One region of the Anoxybacillus kestanbolensis genome, then DNA from elsewhere that is predicted to be linked to it. Evidence: predicted binding sites of a transcription regulator. Region 1 holds the regulator's gene; each other region holds the start of a gene.

Region 1 (4,088 bases):
TTGTCGTTGTCGTTCTAATTTTTTTCGTTCTTTTTCTTCTTCGTACGAACGTTTTGGTGACAACGATTCGCCCGTTTTAGTTTTTTGGCTAATTTGTCCAAGCTCAAGCAGCTCTGCTTTTTTTGCTACGTAATAATCATAGTCCCCTAAATACTCAACAAGACCGTCTGTGGATAACTCATATATTTTTGTTGCAATTTTGTTAATAAAATAACGATCGTGTGAAACGAATATAATTGTTCCTGGGTATTCTATGAGCGCTTGTTCTAGCACTTCTTTGCTATCTAAATCCAAATGGTTTGTCGGTTCATCTAAAACTAATACGTTTGCTTTCTTCATCATGAGTTTAGCGAGAGCGAGTCGCGCTTTTTCTCCACCGCTTAACGTCTGAACAGGCTTCAATACGTCGTCACCAGAAAATAAAAAGTTGCCGAGAATGGTCCGAATTTCTTTCTCTGTTCTTAATCGATCTTCGTCCCACAGTTCGTCGATCACTCGTTTGTTTGATGTTAATTGTGCTTGTTCTTGATCATAATAGCCAATTTGTACGTTTGTTCCGTAGCGTATTTCTCCTTGTTTTGGATGGAGTTGTTTGATGATCGTTTTTAAAAGAGTTGATTTTCCAATTCCATTGGGTCCAATTAGCGCAATACTATCTCCGCGAGTGATACGGAATGAAAGGTTTGTTGCGATGATGTGATCGTAACCGATTGCTAAGTTGTTAGCTGTCAGCACGTCGTTTCCGCTTGGGCGTTCGATTTCGAAACGAAACGATGCCGATTTTTCATCACCGAGTGGCTTGTCGATGATATTCATTTTTTCTAATTGTTTTCTACGGCTTTGTGCTCGCTTCGTTGTTGATGCACGAGCGATGTTGCGTTGAATAAAATCTTTTAATTTTGTAATTTCCTCTTGTTGTTTTTCATACAATTTTAGTTGTTGTTCAAATTGTTCAGCACGTTGTTGTAAGTAGCTTGTATAGTTTCCGACATATTTTTTTATTTTTGTGCGTGATAGTTCATACACTTGTGTCACGATTTGGTCAAGAAAATAGCGATCGTGGGAGACGATAAGAATGGCCCCATCGTAATTTTTTAAATATTGTTCAAGCCATTGCAACGTTTCCATATCTAAATGGTTTGTCGGTTCGTCTAAAATGAGCAAATCGGGCCTTGTAAGGAGCAGTTTACCAAGCGCTAGCCTCGTCCGCTGTCCACCGCTTAATGTAGATACTTTTGTCGTATAATCGTACTGTGGGAAGCGGAGACCATGAAGAACCGAACGAATATCTGCTTCATATTGATAGCCGCCTTTTTCTTTGAATTCTGTTTGTAAACGATCATATTGCTCAAGTAGGCGCTCATAGTCAGCATCATGTAAACTCATTTGTTGTTCTAGTTCGCGTAATTGTTTTTCCATTTGTTGTAGCGGGGCAAACACATCGAGCATTTCTTCCCAAATGGAACGATGAGCTTGCAACCCTGTATATTGATCTAAATAACCGATCGTTACGTGTTTCGGTTTAATGATTTCGCCTGTGTCGTATGACAACTGTCCGGCAATGATTTTTAATAATGTCGATTTTCCCGCGCCATTTCTTCCAACTAACGCAATACGGTCTTTTTCTTGTATTTCAAGCTTAATGTCTGATAAAACTTGTTCCGCTCCATATGATTTGGATAGTTGATTTACTTGTAAAATGATCATTCTTTCTCACCTCAATCTTCTTTTGATAGTGTAACGTACTTTCTTGATATTCGGCAACACTAGTGTACGAATAACAAATTTGACAAAAATAATAATAAAGGGTACAAAGGAAAGACAGAATGAAAAAAATAGTGTATAGTTTAGAAGTGGGGAGAATTTTTTAGACGTATAGGAGAGAAAAATGAAAGCGCTAACTATTTGTGAAAGGAAATGTGGGGGATTGACTCGTGAATAATGAACAACCAAAAATTCCGCAGGCGACCGCAAAGCGACTACCGTTGTACTATCGTTTTTTGAAAAACTTGCATGCATCAGGCAAGCAACGTGTATCTTCAGCGGAGTTAAGCGAAGCTGTAAAAGTCGATTCAGCAACGATTCGCCGTGATTTTTCATACTTTGGTGCGCTTGGAAAAAAAGGATACGGATATAATGTGAATTATTTGCTGTCGTTTTTCCGAAAAACGTTAGACCAAGATGAAACGACAGAAGTAGCGTTATTTGGCGTCGGTAATTTAGGGACAGCATTTTTGAACTACAATTTTAGCAAAAATAACAATACGAAAATCGTAATGGCGTTCGATGTTGATCCGGATAAAGTGGGAACAAAAGTCGGAGGGGTTCCGGTTTATCATTTAGATGAATTGGAAGAAAAGCTTGGAGGGATTACGGTAGCGATTTTAACCGTTCCTGCTCAAGTTGCCCAGCCGATTACTGACCGACTTGTTCAAAAAGGCATTAAAGGGATTTTAAACTTTACGCCTGCTCGCTTGCATGTGCCAGAACATATTCGTGTTCACCATATTGATTTAGCGGTCGAATTGCAGTCACTCGTTTACTTTTTAAAACATTACGGAAATGAGTAAACCTCCCGTTTACGAGCGGGAGGTTTTTTTTCGTAAAGAACGAATTCCTGCGCCGAAATCAAATGTAGCAATTAAAATAAATAGCATCGTTGTGATGTCCCAAATACCATCATCGGCGGTATGGACAGCAAAATAAGTAAATAAAATGCCAGTGAGAAAATAAAACAACGGTTCAGACTTCATGAAAACAGCCTCCAAATTACGAATTGCATTCGTTCTGCCTCACGCATAATGCTTTCGATTTCTTCAGCAAATAATGTTTGAATTGCAACGACAAAGGTGTTCATCAGTACATGTGCTGCAATAGGTACGATAATACGCTTTGTTTTGACATATAGGAAAGCAAATACAAATCCCATCGTTGCATAAAGAAGCAAATGTTCGAACTCTAAATGAACAACAGCAAATAAAAGCGAGCTGATGATGGCTGATAAGAAAAAGTTATATTTTTGATACAGCGTTCCGAAAATAATTTTTCGAAAAATGATTTCTTCTAAAACTGGACCAACGATTGAAGTGACGAGCATAAGAGCTGGTGTAAGTTTGACCATTTCGACGATCCGTCTCGTGTTCTCGGACCCCATTTCGACCCCAAAGAGGTGTACTTCGATGTTTGCTGCAACGCCTTGGGCGAAAAGAGCGAGCAAAAACCCCCCAATTGCCCAAAAGAATGACATGCCAATCGATGCTTGATGGCGATCATATGAGTATTTCATATCTTCTTTCATAAAATAAAGAACGAGAAAAAGAGCAATCGAGAAACTAATAACAGCCCAATAACCAGAAGCGATCGAAAAAGCTATTTCTTTATTTGATGCGTTGACAAAGCCGCTATGTGCAAGTAAAGGGACGCCGACTAAGCTCGATAGCTGCATGGCGATATATGTAATGATGACATACCGATATTGTTTTTTCACATGGTCAACCCCTTTTTACAAAATAAATACTTTTTCATTTTACCATATTTTTTGTATGAATTTCGAAAGGAAAGACATAATGAAAGAGGGAAATATGTATTGAAAAATTTTTAACTTCCTACTTGCAAAATTGAAAAAAGTTCATTAATATAATAAGTGTGTTAGCACTCAATAAGAATGAGTGCTAATAACGGAACGAAAATCTAATTAAGGAGGTCGTTTGCCGTGTTGAAGCCACTAGGCGATCGTATTGTCATTGAATTAATTCAAACTGAAGAAAAAACAGCGAGCGGAATTGTCTTACCAGACACAGCAAAAGAAAAACCACAAGAAGGAAAAGTTGTGGCAGTTGGTTCAGGTCGCGTTCTTGATAATGGTGAGCGCGTAGCTCCAGAGGTAAGCGTTGGTGACCGCATCATCTTCTCAAAATATGCGGGTACAGAAGTAAAATATGATGGAAAAGAATACTTAATTTTGCGTGAAAGTGACATTTTAGCTGTGATTGGTTAATCGTTCGCCTGATAACATATAAAGCGTACAAAAATACTTAACAAAAAAAATCATCATCAAGGGGGTAAGATGTATGGCAAAAGAAATTAAA
Region 2 (4,088 bases), on a different contig from region 1:
GATCGAAATGACCATCGACGTATATCCGTACAACGTTTTTCGTGAAAATGTCGCAATGACTTCAGAGAAAATACCAAAAGCAGGTAAAATAACAATATATACTTCTGGATGACCCCAAAGCCAGAATAAGTTTGCCCAAAGCATATCACTTCCGCCTGAAGAAAGTGTAAAGAAATGTGTTCCATACAAGCGGTCAAACGTCATTAATGCTAAAGCGACTGTGAAAATTGGAAAAGCCGCTACGATAATGATTGACGTAATGAGTGTTGTCCATGTAAACATCGGCATTTTCATTAACGTCATGCCCGGTGCACGCATTTTTAAAATCGTGACGATAAAATTAATACCAGTCATTAACGTCCCAAGACCTGCAATTTGTAATGCAATCGCATAGTAGTTATTCCCGATGCCTGGGCTAAATTCTTTTCCTGCAAGCGGGAAGTATGATGTCCACCCTGCATCTGGTGACCCTCCAACAACGAACGAAATGTTAAATAACATCGCCCCGCTAAAAAACAACCAAAAGCTAAGCGCGTTCAACTGTGGAAAGGCAACATCGCGCGCACCGATCTGCAACGGAACGACGACGTTCATTAAACCGATCAAAAGGGGCATCGCCATAAATAAAATCATAATGACGCCATGGGTTGTAAAAATTTCATTGTAATGTTGGGCATCTAAAAAGTTCATTTCTGGCCGAGCCGTTTGCGCCTTCATTAACAACCCGTCTATGCCACCACGGAAAAACATCAATACACCAGATAAAATGTACATAATCCCGATCTTTTTATGGTCGACGGTCGTTAACCATTCACGCCATAACCAACCCCATTTTTTAAAGTACGTTAATCCAACGACAATCGCAACGACAGTCAGTACAATCGCAATTTGTGAACCAACAAGAAGCGGGTCTCCCCCAACAAATATTTCATTCCACTTAATGCCCATGATGTTCACCTCCGCTATGGCTTTCAGAAGCTTGTTGCTCATCATCTGTCACATTTGATGTATGTCGATCATTTTCGTCAAAAATTTTTCCTTGGTATCCATGCCCACGATATAATTCTGGATTTGTGTACGTCTTTGAATGCGGATCAGCATGGTTTACCCATTGTAAATGTGTATCAACAAACGTCAATCGTCCTAAATGGGTTGGCAATAACAGCTCTTCATATTTTTCTTTCGTTAATTTCGGTGCCGTTTGTTTTACTTCTTGTACCCATTTGTCAAACTCTTTTGGCGTTTGCGCTAAAACTTCAAATTGCATATGCGCATACCCACGTCCATTAAAGTTTGTATTTCTTCCTTCGTACGAACCAGGACGTTCCGCAACAACGTACAATTCTGTCTCCATTTTGTTCATCGTATATTTTTGTCCCGCTAACGCAGGCACCCAAAATGACTGCATAGTCGATGCGGAAGTCATTTTAAATAGCACGAGACGATTGACAGGAATATTGACGTAGTTCACTGTTTCAATATTTTGCTCTGGGTAGCTAAAAATCCATTTCCAATCCGCTGATGTCACGTGAATAACAAGCGGATCTTGATCTTCGTACCCCTTCGGAGGCTTTTCTAAATCATATAATGTTCTCACAGTTGGGATCGTTAACGCAACAACAATAAGAATCGGAATAACTGTCCATACAATTTCAAGCACCACATTCCCGTGCTCCTCAGGAGGCTCTTCCCCTTGTCGTTCAGGGCGATCCCGATATTTCCATACAATGTAAGCAAACAAGGCAAATACAACGACAACGACGAGAAGCATCCACCAAATCGACCAGTTAATCAACTCCGTAATGCTTCGTGCCGCTGGTCCTTGCGGTTGAAACACAACCATCTCACAGCCTGCAAGAAGCGGAAGCAATCCGACTACCAGTAAGGAAAACAAGCGCTTCATCATTTTTCACCTCAACAAAATTGTGATTCATTGAACAAAGAAACAAATACAAAACGAACGAATTTAAATAACTTTGTAGTATTAACACTTTTGAAATGATTTTAACATGTATTGTAAAAATAATTGTGACGAAAAAAGGAAGGAAGAAACTGCATTGAGGGGGAAACAAAAAGCAAAATCATTGACAAAAAGAAAAACACTTTTCTCGACATCAAAAATCGTGCGAGAAAAGCGCTATCTTTTATATAATACATGGAAATACAAAAAGAAATAGGTTGTCCGTTTGAAATTTTGTCACATTTTCGTTAAATTTTTTTCGAAATTTGTTCAAATTTATTTCCAAAAACAAAAAATACCCATGAAAAATACTTTTTCATCTCAACAGCTTCCGCACCCACTTGAGCGCATTTGGGAAGTTTGGGTAACGCAACGGGATATCAAATTTCGTTGTCTGTTTGAGCACGCTTTTGTAATGAGTAAACGCATCAAAGCTTGCTTTTCCATGATATGCACCGATGCCGCTTTGTCCGACGCCACCAAACGGCAAATGGGGGGGGGGGCAATATGCATGATCGTATCGTTAATGCAACCGCCCCCGAAACGAACTTGTTGCAATACTTGTCGTTGTACATTGCGATCTTCTGAAAACAAGTAAAGCGCAAGCGGTTTTTCGTAATTATTGATCATTTGAATCGCTTCATCCACCGTCTGAAACGTGAGAATGGGTAAGATAGGGCCGAAAATTTCTTCTTGCATCACAGCATCATCCCATGTTATATCGTCAAGCAATGTCGGTTCAATCCAACGTTGCTCGATGTCGTATGTTCCACCGTGTACAACTGTGCCGCTGACTAAAAAACGAACAAGCCGTTCTGTATGTCGCACCGTTACTATACGACTGTACGTATTTTTATCACCGTACAATTGCTCAATATACTGCTTCATTCGCTCAATAAGCAGCGATTTAACAGACGCATGCACGAACACATAATCAGGTGCAATACACGTTTGTCCAGCGTTTAAAAACTTCCCCCATACGATCCGCTTCGCAGCCAAGTCGATACGGGCAGAAGCATCGACAATCGCTGGACTTTTCCCACCAAGTTCAAGTGTAACAGGCGTCAAATGCTTTGCCGCAGCTGCCATAACGATTTTTCCGACCGGCACGCTTCCGGTGAAAAAAATATGATCAAAACGTAAATCTAACAGCTGTTGGCTAACGTCTACTCCTCCCTCTACAACAGCAACATACTCCTCTGGAAACGCTTCTGAAATGATTGTTTTCAGCAATGCCGACATTTCTGGCGTATATTCAGACGGCTTCACTACCGCACAATTTCCTGCCGCAATCGCGCCGATAAGTGGACTGATCGCAAGCTGAAACGGATAGTTCCACGGCGCAATGATTAGGCTTACTCCATATGGCTCTGGATATATGTAACTTTTTGACCCGAAGTGCGTCAACGGTGTCGGCACACGTTGTGGCTTCATCCAATCGCTCAGTCGCTTCGTGATAAAGCGAATCTCTTCATAAACGATACCGATTTCTGTTGTATACGCTTCAAACGGTGATTTATGCAACTCTTTTTTTAACGTATCAGTAATCGTCTGTTCATATTTTTGTATCGTTTCTTTTAATCGTGTTAACTGTTTTAAACGAAAATCAAGAGAAAGCGTTTCTCCTGTATGGAAATAACGTTTTTGTTTCTTGAGCAACTCGTTCATTTATTTCACCCTCGTCACACCCGATCTTGAACCTTTCTGACAATATTCGTAACGAATTTACGTGACATAAAACGAACACTAAATGCAAGGAGTTTATTCGCCATCCCCGGAATAATGACGGTTTTATTGTTCATTACCCCTTTGTACCCAGCCTCCACCACTTGTTTAACATCCATCACACCGCTTTTAAACAATTTCGATTGTTGTAAGTTCGCCCGATCCGCAAATCCTGTCGCAGTTGGTCCTGGACATAGCGCACTCACAGTGACATTCGTGTGTCGCAACTCGTTACTTAACGCTTCTGAAAAAGATAACACATACGCTTTCGTCGCATAATATACAGCCATTAATGGTCCTGGTTGGAAAGCAGCCGTTGATGCAACGTTTAAAATTTTCCCTTCGTTTCTTTTTACCATATCTACGACGACTAGTTTCGTCAAATGAGTGAGTGTTTTTATAT
Region 3 (4,088 bases), on a different contig from region 1:
ATGTTCAATCATCGTCAGTCCACATGCTTGCTTTGCATCTTCTTTTGAAACAGTTGGGAAAATCGGGCCTAATCCAACATAATCGGCGCAAGCAGCAAGCGCTTTTTTTACTTCATTTAAGTTGTGAACAGATACGCCTAAATATTTATCTCCTATGCGATCGCGAACGCGTTCAGCTACTTCGTCTTCTTGACCGACATGAACGCCATCTGCCTGTAAAGCGAGGGCCAAATCGACATCGTCATTCACGATAAAAGGAATATTATACATTCGGCATCGTTCAAGTAATTTCTCGGCTAAGCGGTATTTTTCAATCCCCGTAAGCGCCCCCTTTCCTTTTTCGCGAAACTGAAACATTGTAATACCGCCTTTAATTGCTTCATCAAGCACAGCGAGCGGATCTTTCGTACAATCGATACTCCCCATAACGAAATACAACGATAGCTTCTGCTTCATCATTTATTCCCCTTGAATACGCGCGTATTGATCAACTTCTTCTGCACTCGTTTCATGTAAAGCATTTAAAAAAGAAAGTTGAAAAGAACCAGGTGCTTTTGCTTGTTTGGCTGCTTTTTCAGCCGCCACACCGTAATAAGCGAGGGCAGCAACTGATGACATCATCATATCGTCTCCTATACCCGCAAATGCACCTAATACCGAACTTAACAAACAACCTGTCCCTGTTACTTTCGTTAACATCGCATCACCATTTGAGACGATTACAATACGTTCTCCATCGGTTACTACATCATCTTTCCCTGTGACAACAACTACAGAACGAAACATGAGTGCTGCTTTTTTCGCTACATCCACGAGGTCACCTTGAACGTCTCCTGCATCGACTCCTTTTGTACGTACTTGTTCACCCGCAATGCTCGCAATTTCCGATGCGTTCCCACGTAAAATCGAAATGTTTACTTCACGTAATATACGTCTGGCTGTTTCGGTGCGGTACGCTGTCGCACCAGCTCCAACAGGATCGAAAATGACAGGAATGTTTGCCTCATTTGCTGCTTTTCCGGCAATTAACATCGCCTCTACGTCTGTTTCGTTTAGCGTGCCAATGTTTAACACTAAAGCACGAGCTAACCGAACCATATCCGCTACTTCTTCTTTTGCATACGCCATAACAGAAGATGCGCCTACAGCAAGCAAACCATTCGCAACAAAATTGGTCACCACAACATTTGTCATATTATGTACGAGTGGTGACTCCTTCCTAACACGCGTTAACCATTGTCCTACATTCATCATTCATTCCCCCTAAAAAAAATAAAAACTAGTCGGACAGAGTCGACTAGTTTGCGTACTGAAAACATAGCCTACTTCCCTCCGCTGGTACAAACCAGATCAGGTTCAAAGGGTTGGAAAACTGATTGCGCGTTTTCCTCTCAGCCATCGCCATCCGGCACCCCTAGTAGTTTGATTGATTCAATTTTCTTTCATTTTAATACATTTTTTCTCTTGATTCAATATGGATTATTGTCAAATTCCGTTCACATTTTTGTATGAAAGTGTGATATGTATCACTTACGACGTACATATTTTCTCCTATTGTTAAAGTGTCAATAAGAAAAGGAGGGGTCATAATGTTTTGTCATCAATGTGAACAAACACCAACAGGGGGATGTACTGTTGTTGGAGTTTGCGGGAAAGATGAAACAATTGCAAGTTTGCAAGATACGATCGTATTTGCATTAAAAGGAATTGCAGCATATCGCACGCATGCCCATCAACTTGGGTATACCGATCCGTTCGTTGATACAACGACACATGAAGCGTTATATATGACGTTAACAAACTCTAACTTTAACGTACAAGAACATATAGACATGGCGATGAAAGTCGGAAGAGCAGCCATTCGCGTAATGGAACTACTCGATCGAGCACATACAGAACGACTTGGCATTCCTCAACCTGTTCGTGTAACGCAAAATAGAATTGAAGGAAAATGTATTCTCGTTACAGGACATAACTTATTTGCCCTTGAACAACTATTAAAACAAACAGAAGGAAAAGGAATTAACATTTACACACATTCCGAAATGCTTCCAGCACATGGTTACCCACAATTAAAAAAATATAAACATCTGAAAGGAAATGTCGGAAAAGCATGGTACGATCAACGTCGCCTATTTGAAAAATTCCCTGGTGCTATTTTAGCGACAACAAACTGTGTCATGCCGATAAAAGGTTCATATGCTGATCGCATGTTTTCATATGATGTAGCCGGATTAGAACATGTGCAAAAAATCGAAAACGATGATTTCACGCCGTTAATTGAGAAAGCGCTACAACTTCCAGAAGCAAACATTGAATCGGATGAAACGTTAGTGACTGGTTTCCATCACGAAACTGTAATTCAAATTGCACCAGAAATTATTCAAGCTGTAAAAGAAGGAAAAATTGAACGCTTTTTCGTTATCGCAGGTTGCGACGCTCCTGGAAAAGGCGGTGAATATTATCGCACGTTAGCTACATCGTTACCGAAAAACACTGTCATTTTAACGACATCCTGTGGGAAATTCCGCTTTAACGATGTCGACTACGGGGTTGTTCCTGGCACGAACATTCCACGATATATTGATTTAGGGCAATGCAACAACTCGATTTCGACTGTCAAAATTGCAATGGCGCTTGCGGAAGCATTCGGCTGTGAGGTCAATGAGTTACCGGTCAGCATCGTTCTTTCATGGTTTGAACAAAAAGCAGTTGCAATCTTACTCGGATTGTTTAGTTTAGGCATTCAAGACATTCGAATTGGACCGAAAGCACCGCACTTTATTTCTGAAAGTGTGTTACGCGTCCTACAAGACATGTTCGGTCTCAAACTTATCGGCGATGTAGAAGAAGATATGCAAGCGATGCTCGCACATTAAAAGGGCTGTTTCATCCAGCCCTTTTCACATTTACGAAGCTTTATTTAACCATACACTCATATTAAATCCTTCTTCTGTCACGTATCCATCGACACTCCATATTCGTTTTTTTGCTTTTTTTGCTTTTTCTTGTGCTTTATACAATTTTTTTGCATATTTTGTGTCCGGTTCAAATACGTAAGCAACACGCGCAAACCCTTCTTGTACAATTTTTTCTTGGTATAAAGTTCCATCCTCTAACCATATGTACGCAAGCAATCGACCATAACGATCGTACGGTTGTTCTTTTGCGCTTAGTTCAACTGTCACTTTTTTGTGAAGCAAAACGTCTTTAGCGAATTGTTTTGCCTCTTCGCCATACGCCTGTTTTTCGCGATACGTTTCGGGGGTATCGATATTTAGTAGACGAACCGTTACGATTTCGCCATCTTTTTTTATTTTTACTGTATCCCCATCAACAACATATTCTACTGTCGTAACAAATGTTTTCTCTTTATTTTGCGATGTACAACCGACAATAAAGACAATTGCCGTAAAAAACATAATCCATTTTCTCATAAATGTGTCAGCCCACTTTCAAGATGTGAAATGTCTGATTCACATTCCATATCCCACTTTTCCCCGTCAAACGATACGATCGTCACACTCGTACCGTATACACGGCTATTTTTCCACAACTCCGCAAGCGTTTGTTGTTTCCAATATACAAGAAGCGTGCGAATCACCATACCATGTGTAACGACAAGAATATGACCTTCTGAATGATTTTTAGCTATATGTTGGATCGTAGCAACAGCTCGACGTTGAACATCAAAAAACGTCTCGCCAATAATCGGCTTGTATGCATCTGGATCATGATAAAAATGATAATGATTTTGCTCGTCGGATTGCGCAATTTCTGCAATCGTTTTCCCTTCCCAATCACCTAAGTAAATCTCACGTAGCCGTTCATCAAAATATATTGGCACATGACGTTGCCCTAAAACAATTTGTGCTGTTTCTTTCGTACGATCACTTGGACTACAATACGCAGCAGTAAACGGGACTGTACGAAACCGATCGTGTAAAAGTGCTGCCTGTTTTTTTCCCTTTTCAGTTAAAGGCGAGTCTTTCCATCCTTGCATGCGTTGTTGTGCATTCCACTCTGTTTCAGCATGACGAATGACGTATAATTTTAACACTTTACCTCCCCCTTCGAATGAAAAAAGC
Region 4 (4,088 bases), on a different contig from region 1:
TAATGATGGAATAACAACCATAAATGTTAAAACAACTTGTAAGTATTTCCAAGCTGGATCAATTCCAGGCTCCACAAGTTGATGGTGGAAACCAACAGGAATCGAGAAAATTAAGAATAAAATGAATGACATGCGCGCAAGAGAATCAGAGAACATTTTTCCACCGATAATTTTCGGAATAATTGCATACCAAATCATATATGCAGGCAATAACCAGAAATATACGAGTGGGTGACCGAAATACCAGAATAATGTTCGGCTCACAAGTACGTTAATGCGATCGACATAACCTAACGACCAAGGAATGAATTGGAATAATACAGTTGCTGCTACACCGAGCGAGCAAATGAGCCATAAAATCATATTCACAACAGACATAAATGTAAGTAGTGGGCTCACTTGACTCGGGTGGGCTTTTTTCCATTTCGCATAATGGACAAACGTTGCAAAGCCACTAATCCAGCTACCAACGACGACAAGTGTTAAACCGATATAAAATCCTGCATGTGCTTGTAGTGGTGCATAGAATGTATATAAAACAGAAGCTTCGCCAATTAAAATGTAAAAGGCAGTAATTGCTGTACCAATTGTCATGAGCCAAAAGCCGACCCAACCCCAAAAGCGAATGCGATCAGAAAGCGTTCCAGCCGTACGGCTTATAGCTGCAAATTGAAAACCAATGATAAAGAATGTAGTTAAAACGAGTCCGAGTAACACACCGTGGGTTGTTAAAATCGTATAATAGCTAATGCCTGCTGGTAATTCAAATTTTCCTGATCGTACAAGCACTTGTAATAGACCAGCGAGTCCCCCTAGTGCGAGAGCAACGAAAGCGACATAAATATGAGCCATGGCTAATTTGCCATCACGAGCGTCTACTTTCCATGTTCCGTTCATCATTGTTCAACCACCTTCACTTTCGCCGTCATTAAATGATGACCAGCTCCGCAATATTCGTTACATAAAATAACATACTCGCCAACTTTATCGAACGTTTGCGTATAGCTGCTCACATAGCCTGGCTCAACCATCATATTTACGTTCGTTCCAGCTATTTGAAACCCGTGAATGACATCTTTCGTTGCTACGTTGATCGTTACTTTTGCTCCTTTTGGAATTTCGACTTGATTTGGCGTGTACGCAAATGCAGAAGCAACGATATTGAGTTGATATTCATTGTCTCCAGTTTTAACAAGACCAGGTTTATCAAATGGTGGTGTTTGATCGACTTTTTCCGGATCGATCGTTGTTAAACAGCTTGGCGGCTGTGTTCCTTGTGCGAATGCACCAACTCCTAAGACAGCTAAAAATACGAATAATGAACCGATGCCGAAAAACAGCCAAATTTTTTCATATTTATGCATGTGCATAACGTCCCGTCTCCTTTCTCTCTATAAACGATTCAAAAACAAGAAATATACGCTTACCCACGTGAAAATGAGGAAAAATCCTAAAAATAAAACAGAAGCGAGCGTTCCTTTCAATGTAGGCTCTTTCTCCACTTTTGTTTTTGGGGTGTTTGTGTTTAATTGGGTTTTCATTTTTATTCCTCCTTTCCTAAATAAACCTTAATTAGAAATGTATACACTTACATAGTACAAAACAATTTGCGAAATGAAACGCTTTCTTCGTACATTTCACAAATTGTTCATTCGTTACTTTACCATCATCATAACCGTAAAAATAAGGAGTAGCTGTGACTTTTGTCACACGAATTTTGTGAGGTTGTGAAAAAAGTGTGAAATATTTAGAAAAAGATGGATAAAAAATAAAAAAGAAGCTTACAAACGCAAGCTTCTCTTCGCACTTATTCGTTATCAATTGTTAAAATGAGCTGCAATTCTCCTTTATTTTCAAAGTGAATCGGCACGCGAAATGCTTTATCAAAACCGTAAATTTTTGTTTGACCAACAAGAACAGTAGGAGGAGTGATATCGATTGTAATTCCTTTTTGAAATACGATCGTTGCTAAGTTTCCTGCAATCATATTGCCGAGCTCACCGGTAAATGACTCGAGCATTTCACCTTCTAAAGGCATACCGAACATCGTTTCTCCGATACTTCCAAATATCGTTTCATGCCCTTCAATCATAAGGCGTCCCCGTAAGTCTCCGGTCATCCCAATCAATACACTAATAGACGTTTGAGTGAAAGGTTGTGTAAACAATGAAGGTTTTTCGATTGTCATTGCTAGCGGGATGACAGAGCGAATCGATTCGATCGTTCCGTTTAAAATCGTTGTAATTTTCTCACCTAAAGCCATAACAAGACCCCTTTTTTCTTCATCATAACAAATTTTTCGTTTCGATTACATCATTTTTCGACAAATGTAGACAAAGAAAACATAAAAAAACATAGTGACGAAACAATAAATTGCGTTATAATGGAAGTGCACAACAACATACCTCCTTTCAAAACGTCGAAAGCTTTCCTCCTATTGTGGTGAGGGAGGCTTTTTTACTTAATATGTATAAAATTCCTTTATCAGAAAAATATTATCATTAATGAAAATGAAAGGATAGAGATGTATGCCGAGCATCGTTGCAGTGGAATTAGCTGAACTTCCTTACCGTGTTTCACAAAACGAGGTGATGATTGCAATCAAACGTATGTTTCAACATCGTTATGAGCATATCGATCGTCTATTATCGATTTTTGAACATGACCATATTCAATCAAGGTCATTTGTACAACCGTTACATTGGTATATGACAGCTCATTCGTTCGCTGAGAAAAATGAACTGTATATTGAACATGCCGTTCAATATGGAAAAGAAGCAATTGAACGTTGTTTACATCGCGGAAACATCCCGTTCGAAGATATTGAAGCTATTTTTTTTATTTCAACGACGGGGATTGCTACACCGAGCGTTGAGGCAAGAATAATGAACGAGCTGCCTTTTTCGATACATACGAAACGGATTCCTATATGGGGGCTCGGATGTGCCGGGGGAGCAGCTGGCATTGCTCGAGCGGTAGATTACTGTCGAGCATATCCAAAAGCGAAAGTGCTTGTCCTTGCGGTAGAGTTTTGCAGTCTCACTTTTCAACTTGACGATGTGTCAAAAAGCAATCTTATTGGCACATCACTATTTGCGGATGGAGTAGGTTGTGCGTGTGTTGTAGGGGATGATGTACAGTTACAAAGCATAGCTCCACAGGTGATCGATATGCAATCGATATTTATGCGTAACATGGAGGATGTTATGGGGTGGGATATAAAAGATAACGGATTTTATGTGGTGTTCTCTAGGCATATTCCGACTATTATTCGTCAATCGATTGGTGAAATCGTGGAATTGTTTTTAAGAAAAAACGGGATTTGTGTTTCGCAAATTGAACATTTTGTCGTACATCCAGGTGGTAAAAAAGTGCTCGATGCCTATCAAGAGGGGTTACATATAGATGAAAATAAGTTAACTCATGCGATTCATGTTTTACGAGAGCATGGAAATATGTCGTCTGTAACTGTGCTTGCTGTTTTACAGCGTTTTTTACAACAGCCTATCACTCAACAACACGGTTTAATGATGGCGATGGGACCGGGATTTAGCTGTGAGCTTTTATTGTTAAAATGGGGAGAGAAATTATGAAATGGAAAGTATTTCTCTTTTTACTTGTTCAACGATTTGTTGAGTTGTACTGGGCAAAAAGAAATGAACGATGGATGAAGGAGAGAGAGGCGAAAGAGTTCGGGCAAAATCACTATAAACATATTGTTTGTATGCATAGTTTATTTTTTGTTTCGCTTTTGCTCGAAGGAAGGAAAAAACACGCATCTGCTTTATGGCCATTTTTGTTTAATATCTTTATCATTCTACAGCTGTTTCGTTTTTGGACCATTGCTTCGCTTGGACGGTATTGGAATACGAAAATTATTGTATTGCCAAATGCAGAACGAATACAAAAAGGACCGTATCGATGGTTTCGTCATCCTAATTATCTTGTTGTTACCCTCGAATTTATTATTATCCCCCTGATGTTTCAAGCATATTGGACAGCTGTCATATTTACAGTATGGAACGTGTACCTCTTATCTATCCGTATTCGTGTAGAGGAACAGGCGCTACGTTTATTAAAATCTCCTC

What was found. The regulator Rex, encoded in region 1, represses fermentation and respiration genes when NADH is low (regulators of the CRP and FNR family bind a similar motif). The targets are predictions, from matches to a motif close to TTGTGAAATATTTCACAA.
Region 2: the regulator Rex is predicted to act here: its motif matches at 1,924-1,941, upstream of qoxA (cytochrome aa3 quinol oxidase subunit II).
Region 3: the regulator Rex is predicted to act here: its motif matches at 1,515-1,532, upstream of hcp (hydroxylamine reductase).
Region 4: the regulator Rex is predicted to act here: its motif matches at 1,737-1,754, upstream of BO219_RS03590 (cytochrome c oxidase subunit 2A).

The regions. Positions count from the first base shown of each region.
Region 1 covers NZ_MQAD01000032.1:3,632-7,719, forward strand. Annotated here, with positions in the region: gene BO219_RS13190 (ABC-F family ATP-binding cassette domain-containing protein) at 1-1,707, opposite strand, end outside; gene BO219_RS13195 (redox-sensing transcriptional repressor Rex) at 1,935-2,570, shown strand; gene BO219_RS13200 (YdiK family protein) at 2,580-2,753, opposite strand; gene BO219_RS13205 (CPBP family intramembrane glutamic endopeptidase) at 2,750-3,487, opposite strand; gene groES (co-chaperone GroES) at 3,713-3,997, shown strand; gene groL (chaperonin GroEL) at 4,071-4,088, shown strand, end outside.
Region 2 covers NZ_MQAD01000017.1:18,860-22,947, reverse strand. Annotated here, with positions in the region: gene qoxB (cytochrome aa3 quinol oxidase subunit I) at 1-948, opposite strand, end outside; gene qoxA (cytochrome aa3 quinol oxidase subunit II) at 938-1,906, opposite strand; partial or broken gene BO219_RS09935 (aldehyde dehydrogenase) at 2,277-3,628, opposite strand; gene BO219_RS09930 (SDR family NAD(P)-dependent oxidoreductase) at 3,643-4,088, opposite strand, start outside.
Region 3 covers NZ_MQAD01000005.1:245,113-249,200, forward strand. Annotated here, with positions in the region: gene thiE (thiamine phosphate synthase) at 1-459, opposite strand, end outside; gene thiM (hydroxyethylthiazole kinase) at 460-1,254, opposite strand; TPP riboswitch at 1,311-1,426, opposite strand; gene hcp (hydroxylamine reductase) at 1,590-2,879, shown strand; gene BO219_RS03680 (thermonuclease family protein) at 2,910-3,437, opposite strand; gene BO219_RS03685 (histidine phosphatase family protein) at 3,434-4,060, opposite strand.
Region 4 covers NZ_MQAD01000005.1:227,529-231,616, reverse strand. Annotated here, with positions in the region: gene BO219_RS03600 (b(o/a)3-type cytochrome-c oxidase subunit 1) at 1-900, opposite strand, end outside; gene BO219_RS03595 (cytochrome c oxidase subunit II) at 897-1,370, opposite strand; gene BO219_RS03590 (cytochrome c oxidase subunit 2A) at 1,392-1,541, opposite strand; gene BO219_RS03585 (chemotaxis protein CheX) at 1,808-2,263, opposite strand; gene BO219_RS03580 (type III polyketide synthase) at 2,529-3,593, shown strand; gene BO219_RS03575 (isoprenylcysteine carboxyl methyltransferase family protein) at 3,590-4,088, shown strand, end outside.